DNA from 2 places in the Cobetia amphilecti genome. Region 1 is predicted to be linked to the other one. Evidence: predicted binding sites of a transcription regulator. Region 1 holds the regulator's gene; the other holds the start of a gene.
What was found. The regulator sigma-54, encoded in region 1, starts transcription at its own class of promoters, with help from an activator protein. The targets are predictions, from matches to a motif close to TGGCACNNNNNTTGCTNT.
Positions count from the first base shown of each region.

Region 2: a site for sigma-54 is predicted at 3,903-3,920, ahead of R1T44_RS08870 (ammonium transporter). Genes of this name have one in related genera too.

Region 1 is NZ_CP136695.1:1,182,103-1,187,714, forward strand. Features, by position in the region: gene hpf (ribosome hibernation-promoting factor, HPF/YfiA family) at 1-202, opposite strand, end outside; gene R1T44_RS05045 (RNA polymerase factor sigma-54) at 863-2,311, opposite strand; gene lptB (LPS export ABC transporter ATP-binding protein) at 2,545-3,285, opposite strand; gene lptA (lipopolysaccharide transport periplasmic protein LptA) at 3,289-3,867, opposite strand; gene lptC (LPS export ABC transporter periplasmic protein LptC) at 3,976-4,659, opposite strand; gene R1T44_RS05065 (KdsC family phosphatase) at 4,659-5,228, opposite strand; gene R1T44_RS05070 (KpsF/GutQ family sugar-phosphate isomerase) at 5,355-5,612, opposite strand, start outside.
Region 2 is NZ_CP136695.1:2,062,602-2,068,213, reverse strand. Features, by position in the region: gene R1T44_RS08890 (NAD(P)-binding domain-containing protein) at 1-119, shown strand, start outside; gene R1T44_RS08885 (HAD family hydrolase) at 378-1,034, opposite strand; gene R1T44_RS08880 (phosphodiesterase) at 1,031-1,963, opposite strand; gene R1T44_RS08875 (hypothetical protein) at 2,147-2,314, opposite strand; gene R1T44_RS08870 (ammonium transporter) at 2,440-3,798, opposite strand; gene R1T44_RS08865 (DUF1989 domain-containing protein) at 4,149-5,612, opposite strand, start outside.

The DNA.
Region 1 (5,612 bases):
GGTCTTCTGCCAGGGCGTGGAGGTCAGCGCCTGCCGCGTGCAAGGTGCAGGCAGCCTGCTGGCGCTCCTTCTCGATCGACAGTGTCACCTGAACATTGGTGATGTTGTCGTAATGCCGTTCGAGGCGAGCGAGCTTCTCGTTGACGTAATCGCGGAGAGGATCGGTAAGTTCCACATGATGCCCGGTGATATTCACTTGCATGGACACGCTCCTTTATCCAGCGGGTTGCCATTCAATTGTAACCCTTTTTGACTACGAGCAAACCCTGATCGGACGCTCTGCAACAGGCTTGACGGCCACCGTCTGGCGATGTTTTCGCTCCCTTGCCAGTGGCGTCAGATGTCGTGAGCGTCTGTACCGACAATGCCCAAGCTTTGCGCAAAGATCAACGCTGCGCTGCATCGTGGCTCAGTGCTTGTCTTCAACTCAGTGAGGGGTATCGGAGTGGACTTCAAGGGCACGTCTGGTGGGTGGTGCGTGAAAGACGCGCAAGAAGGCGGGTTTTCGTCGCCAATCCCTGCATGTACGTCGCCTTTCAGGCGCTTCGATTGCGTCGAGCAAGCGGCGTTCCGGGAGGTTCTCCGGGTGTCATCCAGGTGCAATACGCGCAAAAGTGACTTTAAAAACATGCGATTGACGGTGAATGACGCTGCCGGAAAGGCGGTTTTTTACCGTCATCCTGCGCGCCGTCATGGCCCATGACGGGCAATTGATGAGCGGTTGACGGCATGACAGAGCGCACGACAGGCGTACCGCTACCCGCGAAGTCAGAGGCTGATGAGCGGAAAATCCAGCGCTTGAGGTTGGCGGCGGCTGCCATTGTGGAGGTGAAAGCAGGGCATGGCAGCCGCAGGTGACGCGTCAGGCCAGACGCTTGCGCTCGCTGGAGGAGGGGATGCCCATCGCTTCGCGATACTTGGCCACGGTACGGCGTGCGACCTCGATGCCATCGCTGGCGAGCAGATCGACCAGCCGTGAGTCGGAGAGAGGCTTGCGGGCCGGCTCTTCCGCGATCAGCTTGCGGATGCGGGCACGAATGGCGGTGCTTGAGTGGGCGTCGCCACTGCCGCTGCCACCGACCTGGCTCGAGAAGAAGAACTTGAGCTCGAAGACGCCGCGCGGGGTGTGGATGTACTTCTGGGTCGTGACCCGCGAGATGGTCGACTCATGCATCTCGACCACTTCGGCGATGTTGGCCAGAATCAGCGGCTTCATGCCTTCCTCGCCTTGCTCGAGGAAGTCGATCTGGCGCGCCATGATCTCGCGGCCGACCTTGAGCAGGGTGTCATTGCGCGATGACAGGCTCTTCATCAGCCAGCGGGCTTCCTGCAGGTTGTCCTTGAGGAAGGTATTGTCGGCGGACTTGTCGGCACGCTTGATCAGCGCGGCGTATTCCGGCTGGATGCGCAGCTTGGGCAGCGCTTCCGGGTTGAGCTCGACCTGCCAGCCGTGGCGGGTATGGCGTACCAGCAGGTCAGGGATCACGTAATCGCTGGCGGGCTCGCCCCAGGCGGATGCCGGACGCGGGTCGAGCGCGCGCACCAGGCGGATGACGTGATCCAGCTCGTCATCGTCGAGGCTCAGGCGGCGCTTGAGCAGCTTGCGGTCATCGTTGCCCAGTGCCTCGAGGAATTGACGTACCAGGCGGCGCGCCTGCGCCAGCAGCGGCAGATCATCCGGCAGCAGTGCCAGTTGCAGCAGCAGGCATTCGCGCAGATCACGGGCGAAGACGCCGGTCGGGTCGAACTGCTGCAGACGCAGCAATACCTGCTCGAGTTCGGAGGCCTTGAGGCCGGGCAGGCCCTGGCCGCGCAGGCCATCGACCAGTTCGTCGAGTGACAGGCTCAGATAGCCGGCACCGTCGACGGCATCGATCAGGCTCTCTGCCATCTGGCGTTCACGGCCATCGAGGTCGGTCATCGCCAGCTGCCAGCGCAGGTGGTCCTGCAGGCTCTCGACGCTGGTATTGCGATCGAAGTCCGGCCCTTCTTCACTCCCGCTGCCACTGCCGGAGCTGGTCAGGCTACCGGCGTGGTCCTGGTAGAGGTCCGACCAGTCACTGTCGAGGGGGTATTCCTCGGGAATCTCGCTCGAGGAGTCGGCAGTGGAGATCTCGCTCGAATCCTGTGTCTCGATGACATCCAGCGACTCGTAGTCCTCGTCGAGCTCCAACATGGGGTTGGACTCGAGGGCTTGCTGAATCTCCTGACGCAGGTCGAGCGTCGACAGCTGCAGCAGCTGGATCGCTTGCTGGAGCTGCGGCGTCATGGTCAGCGAGGTGCCGAGGCGGAGTTGCAGGGTGGGTTTCATGGAGTCAGTCAATTCACGGCAAAGGAACGTGCCTACTACGCTATACCGTGACTCGGGGCACTGACAAGTGGTTGTCATGAATATTCAAGCAACTTGCATGCCATGTTTCCACCAAGGTGGTATGGACGTCATGCATGCGTCTGATGTCAGACATGAAAAAGCCGCTACGCGATAAAATCACGCAGCGGCTTTTGAAGCTTTCGCCTCCGGTGGGCTCAGCGCATTCGCTGACCCTAGAGCGTGAACTCGTGGCCCAGGTAGACGTCGCGCACCTGCTGGTTGGCCAGGATGGAGTCCGCATCACCGTGGGCGATGATCTGGCCATCGCCGACGATATAGGCGGTGTCACAGATATCGAGCGTCTCGCGCACGTTGTGGTCGGTGATCAGCACGCCGATGCCACGATCGCGCAGTTGGCGCACGATGCTCTTGATCTCGCCCACCGAGATGGGGTCGACGCCGGCGAAGGGCTCATCGAGCAGCACGAAGTCCGGCTCGGTGGCAAGCGCCCGGGCGATCTCGACCCGACGACGCTCACCACCGGACAGGCTCATGCCGGCGCTGGCGCGGATGTGCGTGATGCTGAATTCCTCGAGCAACTCTTCAAGGCGTGCCTTGCGGCCATTGCGATCCAGGTCCTTGCGGGTCTCCAGGATCGCCATGATGTTGTCGGCCACCGACAGCTTGCGGAAGATCGACGCCTCCTGCGGCAGATAGCCGATGCCGGCGCGTGCGCGCTGATGCATGGCGGCAGCGGAGAGGTCCTTGTCATCGATGGAGACGTTGCCGGCATCGGCGCGCACCAGTCCGACGATCATGTAGAACGAGGTCGTCTTGCCGGCGCCATTGGGACCCAGCAGGCCGACGATGTCGCCCTGGCGGATCTCCAGCGAGATGTCCTTGACCACCTTGCGGCCCTTGTAGGCCTTGGCCAGATGGCGAGCGCTCAGCGTACGCGGAGTAGCAGCAGTCATGACTCAGTTTTCCTTGCTGGCATTGGCGCCGCGCGGCGTCAGAGTCATGTGCACGCGACCGCCTTCGGTCTGCTGTGCCGTCTTGTTGTTGTTGGCGTTCACCTGGCGCTTGTCGAGGAAGTACTCCACGTAGCCGCCTTCGAAGGTGTCATCGCCTTTTTCGAGACGCGCGTCGCCGACCAGCTCCACGCGGCGCTCCAGTGCATGGTAGCGGATGGTGTCGGCCCAGCCCTTGACCAGCTTCTCGTCGGGCGCGGGCTGCTGTTCCAGGTAGGCACGCTTGCCGGTGGCCTTGACCAGCGAGATCTCGCCGCTGCCGGCGCGGCTGATATCGACGCGGCTGGCATCGAGTTTCATGCTGCCCTGGCGCATTTCCACCTGGCCGGTGTAGGTGGCGGTACCGGCCTTGTCATCGAGCGACAGGGCGTCCGCGGCGATGTTGATCGGCTGGCTGGCATCGCTGTCCAGCGCCATGGCGGCCGGGGCGAAGCTGGACATGCCCAGTGCCAGGCAGAGCGCCATGACACCGCTGTTGAGGGTCTGGCGACAGGCCGTCAAGGGCTTGCGAGTCGTGGAAGTCATGGTGGCTCCTTGGCATGACGGGGTCGCCGCCCGAGCAATGATGCCATCGAGCGGCAGAGAGGAAGGTGTTGCGGCGCGGGTCATGGCGTGACGGCCAGCCCGGCGGGTTCATTCACCGCTGGCAGGCGCTGCCTCGAAGGTGCTGTTGACGCGCCCATCATCGGAGGTGGTGCTGTCGGCGCCCGAGTCGATGCGCTCGGCTTCCTTGCTGGCCTCGCTCTGGCCTGTACCGGGTTGCAGGACGCTGCGAACACGGCCCTGCAGCACGGCGGAGTCCTGGGAGAGGTCGGCGCTGAAGCTGTCGCTTTCGACATGCTGGCCATTCTGGGTGATCACGACCGGCACGTCACTCCAGGCGCGATTCTGATCACGGCTGTAGTGCAGGACATCGGTATCGAGGGTCCAGCGGTCATCGGGCTGGCGCAGTCTGGCATCACCCTCGAGGGTGAAGGTGTCGCCGCCGGCGCTCAACACGCCACTGTCCCCCGTGGCATACCAGCGGCGGTCTTCACTGTCGTTGGTGCGAATCTTCGGGGTCTGCGCCCGGGTCACGTCATCGCCTGGCGTGTGCTCGATATGCGGCGAGGTCATGGACTGGATCGCCACGCCGCGTGTATCGAAGCGTGTCATGTCTGCCCCGTCGAGATAGTAATCCGGCTCACTGCTGTCGACCTCGACATTGACGGTCGATTCCAGGCTGTTGCGCTGCTCGATCAGCGCCAGCACGCCACCGACGAGCAGCAACAGCAGCATCAGCCAGAGACGCGGAGAAGGGCGGGGCAGACGTAACATCAGGGACGCGACTCCTGCAGGTAGGTATCCAGCACCGAGGCCCAGTGGCCCTGTGCCTTGAGCAGCAGATCACAGAGCTCGCGCACGGCGCCATCGCCGCCCTGGCGTGAGGTGACCCAGTTGGCCTCGCTCATCACGTAGGCCATGGCGTTGGGCACGCTGACGCCGAGACCGACACGACGAATGGCCTCGCGGTCCGGCAGGTCATCGCCGCAATAGGCGACTTCTTCCAGCTCGATCCCGTGCTCGCGGCACAGGTCGGTCAGCGCGACCAGCTTGTCTTCACGGCCCTGGATGACATCCTGAATGCCCAGTTCCTTGGCGCGACGCTCGACCATCGGCGAGCTGCGGCCGGTGATCAGCGCAACGCGAACGCCACTGCGCAGCACCAGCTTGAGGCCATGGCCATCCTGGACGTGGAAGGACTTGGTCTCGACGCCATTGGCATCGTAGTGCAGACGGTTGTCGGTGAGCACGCCGTCGACATCCAGCGCCAGCAGACGCACGCGGCGTGCGCGGTCGATGATGTCCTGCGGATATTCTTCGCTCAGGGAATTCGTGTCGCTCATGGTCTTTCTCCTCGCACTCCGTGCATGCTTGACGCTGTCCTGTGAACGGCGCTGATGGGCGTTGAGCGGTGGCGTCTTGCCGGGACGATCTGCCGTCGAACAGAGACAGCGAACGCCCGCGGGAGTTCAGATCACGCCGCTGGCCAGCAGGCCGTGCATATGGATGGCTCCGATGGGGTGCTCATCCTCGTCACAGACTACCAGAACGCTGATGCGGTTTTCTTCCATGATGCGCACCGCTTCGGCGGCCAGCATGCTGGCGCGCACGGTCTTGCCGCCACGGGTCATGACATCATCGACCTTCAGCGCGCGCAGATCGCCGTGCTGGTCGAGGGTGCGGCGCAGGTCACCATCGGTATAGACGCCGACCAGGTGGTCGTCATC
Region 2 (5,612 bases), 880 kb from region 1:
CCTGGCTCGACGCGATGGATGATTCGCTGGAAGCCTTCCTGGCGCAGCCCGACAAGAGCGCCAGACAAGCAGGCGGCGAGACAGCCACCGCCGAGCAGCTCGCGACTGACGACGCCTGAGCAGGCCATCTCAGTCAGCAGCCGTCTGAGCGAGCAAGCCGTCTGAGACGACGAGCTGCGTGATCCTCCAGGCAACGATGCCGCCGAGTCATGACACGACTCGGCGGCATCGTTCTATCAATTCACACGTGCAACAGCTCACTCGTGCAGGAGCTCACACGTGCAGCAGCTCACACGTGCATGAGTGAACCAGTGCATGAATGAATCAGAGCAAGCGTGCGCAAAGGCCTGCGCCTTGCGGCCGGCCCTGCTCAGGCTCTATACCGCTTCGCGACTGTCGCTGCTTGGCAGATCGCAAAGTGATGTCAGCGCCTGCGGCTGCGCGATGACCCGCTCCGGCGCCATGCTGGCCAGTCGCTCGGGGCTCTGCCATCCCCAGCTGACCGCAGCGGCACGACACCCTGCCTCGTGCGCGGCGCGAATGTCGCTGACGGCGTCGCCCACCATCCAGCTGCGCTCCACCGCCACTTGCGGCGCTGCCAACAGACCCGCCAGCTTGGCCCCCTTGCTGCCCGCGATCTCGCCGCCCAGCACCTGTGACACGCAATCCGCCAGGCCGGCGGCGGCCAGCGTGGCACGAATCATCTCGCTGTGATTGGCCGACAGCACCATGACGTCGCCCTGCTCGGCGAGTGCCGACAAGGCCTCGCGCATGCCGGTGAAGACCGCCGGCGGCGCCGCCTGGCGGGTATAGGCAAAGACATGCGCGGCAAAGCGCGCGACGGCCTCGCCCGTGAAGCCCTGCACACGCGCCATCTCCTCGAAGGTCACGTTGTCCAGCGACTCCCAGCTGTCGCGTTCCAGCACGATCGTCCGCCCTTCCAGGTGCGCCGCATGCGCACAGGCCTTGAGACACAGTGTCAGGCTGTCGGCAATCACACCATCAAAATCAAAGACATATAACGCTTTGTTCATTCTTTTGCTGCCTCAGCTGCCTGCAAGGTATTGCTCAACGGCTCGCGCTCGCGAGTCGGAATCCGCTCATCGCGCTGCAGAGCGATCAATTCATCGAGCGCCTCCAGCGACTGGGCGGCCTCGAGCGTGTCGTGGAAGAAATAGCGGCGACTGTCATCCATGTAGAGGTGCAGGTGATTGACGATCTGCTCCTCGCCTATCATCAGCACGCCATAGGCCGGCGGCTCATGACTGCCTGCAAGACAATCCGCCGCGGAGACCAGATCCAGCCCGACCTGATGATTGACGCTCGGCAGGGTCGAGAACGAGAGCCCCCGCCAGACACCGCTGGCCGGACGATGCACATGCCCGAACAGCAAGTGCTCGACGTTGCCATGCCGCTGGATCACGTAATGCAGCGCCTGTGAATTCTGCAAGCGGATGTCATCCATGTAACGGATGCCGAGGGCCATGGGCGGATGATGCAGCGCCAGCAGGATACGGCGATCGTGATGCGCAGCCAGACAGGCATCCAGCCACGCCAGGCGGGACTCACACAGCAGACCGCCATGCTCCCCCGCGACCGCCGAATCGAGCATCACCAGCACGCAATCATCGGCGCCGGGGCCGAAGGCATGCGCATACTGCACGAAGCCTCCGTCATCACAGGGCAGCTCCGGGAAGGCGGCCTGCAGAGCCTCACGCGCATCGTGATTGCCCATGCCGAGGAAATACGGCATCGACAGTTCTTCCAGCACCTCACGCAGCGCCTGGAAGGCGGCCGGTTCACCGCGATCGGTCAGGTCACCGCTGATGATCACGCCCTGAGCATCGCCGTGGTGCAGATTGATATCGGCGACGGCAGCCGCCAGCCGTGCACGTGGGTCCAGCCCGTAAAGTCGCTTGTCAGGAGCGACCAGATGGGTGTCGGTCAGATGAATCAGTTTCATGCTATCGCGCGTTCCATGAGTGCCACCTTGAGGGGCCGCCATTATCAAGCTCTCAGGTGACGACTGCGTGACGCACGCCACACTCTCTTCGCGCAAAGCCAATCGGGTGCAATGGCACCTATCAAAAACGCCGCAGCGCTGAGCGCTGCGGCGTTTGATATGCCGGTCTTGATGCCCGGAGGGTCACGGCGTCTTCTTGCTCTCGAAGGACGCTTTCTCGTGGCGCAGGATGTTGGCGCTCAGCGCAATGCAGACGCCAGCGGCAACCAGCAGGCACACCGCCACGGCACCAGAGTTGCTGAAGAAGAAGGCGTAGTTGCCAGCGTGTACCACAGTATCGACAGTTTCCATTGCAAGACTCCTTGCGAAAGCGGATATCGGTTGGGTCTACCAGTACTGCAATAACGGGGCCAGTCAGCGCTTATCTCGACAGACCGGCCCCTTCAGGATGTGCGCCGGGGCTCAGCTACCAGGGCTCAGCTGATGTCCGGGCGCTTGTCCATCGGCGCCGCGACCACCCCACCGGAACGTGCCGGCACGCTGGAGCTCGTCTCGGAGGACAGGCTTTCCGGATAGGCCTTGGCCGGGACTTCGAACAGGTCCAGCCCCAGTACCTCGACATGCGGCGGCACGCGCAGCAGGTTGAACTTCTTGAGCAGATAGGCCACGCCCCAGCCCGGAATGAAGCCCGTCAGTGCCATCACCACCGCGCCGGTCAGCTGGCCGGTGAAGGAAACGTCCGGCACGCCTTCGCCGACATTCGGGAAGCCGGCCGCGAAGATGCCCACCAGTACCACGCCGTAGAAGCCGCAGAAGCCATGCACCGCGAAGGCGCCGACGGAGTCATCCAGGCCACGCTTCTCGAGCAGTGCGCCGATCTTCGGCATCAGGGCGCCACCGGTGACCGCCAGCACGAAGGCCAGCCCCGGGTTGTAGAGATCCAGTCCCGCCGCGACGGTGATGATGCCGCCCAGCGCACCGGACATGGTCCAGAAGGGATCACGCGAGGACAGATAGGCACCGATCACGCCACCACCGAAGCCCATCAGGGTATTGAAGGCGAAGGCAGAAAGGTTGGTGCGATTGCCGTAGATGGTGGTCCAGCCGATGTCACCGGTGTTGAAGATGATGCAGCCACCGAGGAAGCCGAAGAAACCGACGATGATCAGCATCAGGCCGATCAACGTCATCGGCATGTTGTGCGGCGCGATCACCTGCGGCTTGCCATCGTCACTGTACTTGCCGATGCGCGCGCCCAGATTGAGCAGCACGCCCAGCGCGAAGAAGCCGGCCACGGCGTGCACCACACCGGCGGCGCCGACATCGTGGTAGCCCAGCTTGTGCAGCATCCAGCCATCCGGATGCCAGCCCCAGGCGCCCGCCATGATCCAGACACCGGCACCGAGAATCACCGCCAGAATCAGGAAGGCCCCCAGGCGGATGCGTTCGATCACCGCCCCCGAGAGGATGGAGCCGGTGGTCGCGCCGAACAGGGCAAAGGCGGCGAAGAAGATGCCGGTGCCCATGTCATCGGCGTCCGGACGCATGCTCGCGCTCCACGGCAGAGCGGCGGACGCCTCGATGGGGATCAGCCCGTTGGGGAAGGCGTTGTAGATCCACCAGCCCACGAAGTAGAAGGCGGGGATGATCGAGGCCAGCGTCAGCACGTTCTTCATGCCGGATGCCAAGGCATTCTTGGAACGTGAGGCACCGATCTCATAGGCCAGGAAGCCTGCATGGATCAGGAACATGATGGCGGTACACCACCAATAGAACACCTCGATGTTCATCGCCTGATGCATATCCAATATGCTTTGCAACGTCTTTTCATCCATCGTCTTTTCTCCTTTACCGGAGCCTGTGGATCAGCGCGCTTCACTGTGCAAGCGGCACTGCCCGTCCGGGGGTTGTTGTTGTTTTTCAAGGGGACCTGCTGGATAAAGCAAGCGACATGCCAGATGACCCTGATTGGCCACCCTCAGCAATTCGTTGTTTTTACTGCATCATTCTTGAAACCGAGGACTCCTCTTCAGATATGAAGCCCATGAAGCCTTCCCTGCGAGGAGGATGGGCGTTATTGAGGCATGCCGGCCACGGCATGCACCGTGAGATGACTTGCAGGGCGCTGCATATGCGCAAGTCATTGCTCGCGACTCATCTCTCATGCCCCCGCCTTGCAGTGAGATCAGCTACGTACCTTGAGGCGCTCCGGGTCATGGAAGGGCAATGTCACCACCTCGGCGGCGAGGCGCTTCTGATGGCCATCCAGCTGGCCGATCTCAAGCTGGGTTCCCGGGCTTGCGAAGTCCGGTGCCAGGCGGCACATCGCGATGGAGCGATCGAGCAGCGGCGACTGGGTGGCACTGGTGACCACGCCCACCGGATAGCGGCCGTGGTAGACGAGGTCGCCATGGCTGACCAGCTCGCTGCTGTGCATCTTCAGCCCCATCACGCGGTGGCGTGATTCCGGTGTCTCGCGTTGCAGCGCCGCCCTCCCGACGAAATCATCCTCCTTGCTCTTCATCGGCACGGTGAAGCCGATACCCGCCTCATAGGGGGAAGTCTGCGGACAGAATTCATGGCCGGCGAAGATCAACCCTGCCTCGATTCTCAGCATGTCCAGGGCATCCAGCCCCAGCGGCGCGATGCCATGGGGCTCACCCGCCGCCCAGATCGCTTCCCATACGGCTGGGGCACCCTTGGGATGACACCAGACTTCATAGCCGAGCTCACCGGTATAGCCAGTGCGCGACACCATCAGCGGGATGCCATCCGGCCCCGACAGACGACCGATCATGAAGCGGAACCAGCCCAGCGTTTCCACCTCAGGCTGGGTGCGCGCATTCCAGATCAACGGCGCCAGCACCTCACGACTCTTCGGCCCCTGCAGCGCGATGTTGTGCAGCTGATGGGTGGAGTCACGCACCGTGACGCGATAGCCCTGGCGCGCAGCGAGATCTCGCAGCCACTGGCCGCTGGCCGGGTCACCACAGATCCAGCGGAAGGTCTGCTCGCCCATGCGGAACAAGGTGCCGTCATCGAGCATGCCGCCGGTTTCCTGACACATGGCCGAGTACACCACCTCGCCGATGGAGAGCCGTCGCACATTGCGGGTCAATGCGTATTGCAGCAGGCGTTCGGCATCGGGACCGGCGACCTCGAACTTGCGCAGCGCCGAGAGATCCATCATCGCGACCCGCTCGCGGCAGGCCAGATATTCGGCCCGCGCGCCCCACCCTTCGTAATGCGTGGCCAGCCAGTAGCCGTGGTAGTCGATGAACTGCTTGGTCAAGGCGGAGGTGCAGGGATGAAAGGCGGTGGGCAGTGTCATGCGCGGCAATTCCTCGGGCCGATTGCGATAGGCGATCCCACGGGGGAAATCATGTTCAGCGGCGTAGATGCGCACCTGGATATCGGTCGGCACCCAGCCATTGGCGGCGTCGATGTCATCCGGACAGGCCGATGAGGCGCAGATGAGGTCACGGTCGGCGCGCAGCAGCACATAGTCGCCGGGGCGCGACCAGGGCTCATCCACCGCCAGGGTGCCGCAGGGCTCTGCATAGGCATTGAAGAAGAAGTTGATCGCCGGCCAGCTGGCACGCTGTTGAATGCCATGCGACGCCGACAGGGCGTTATTGAAGTTGATCGT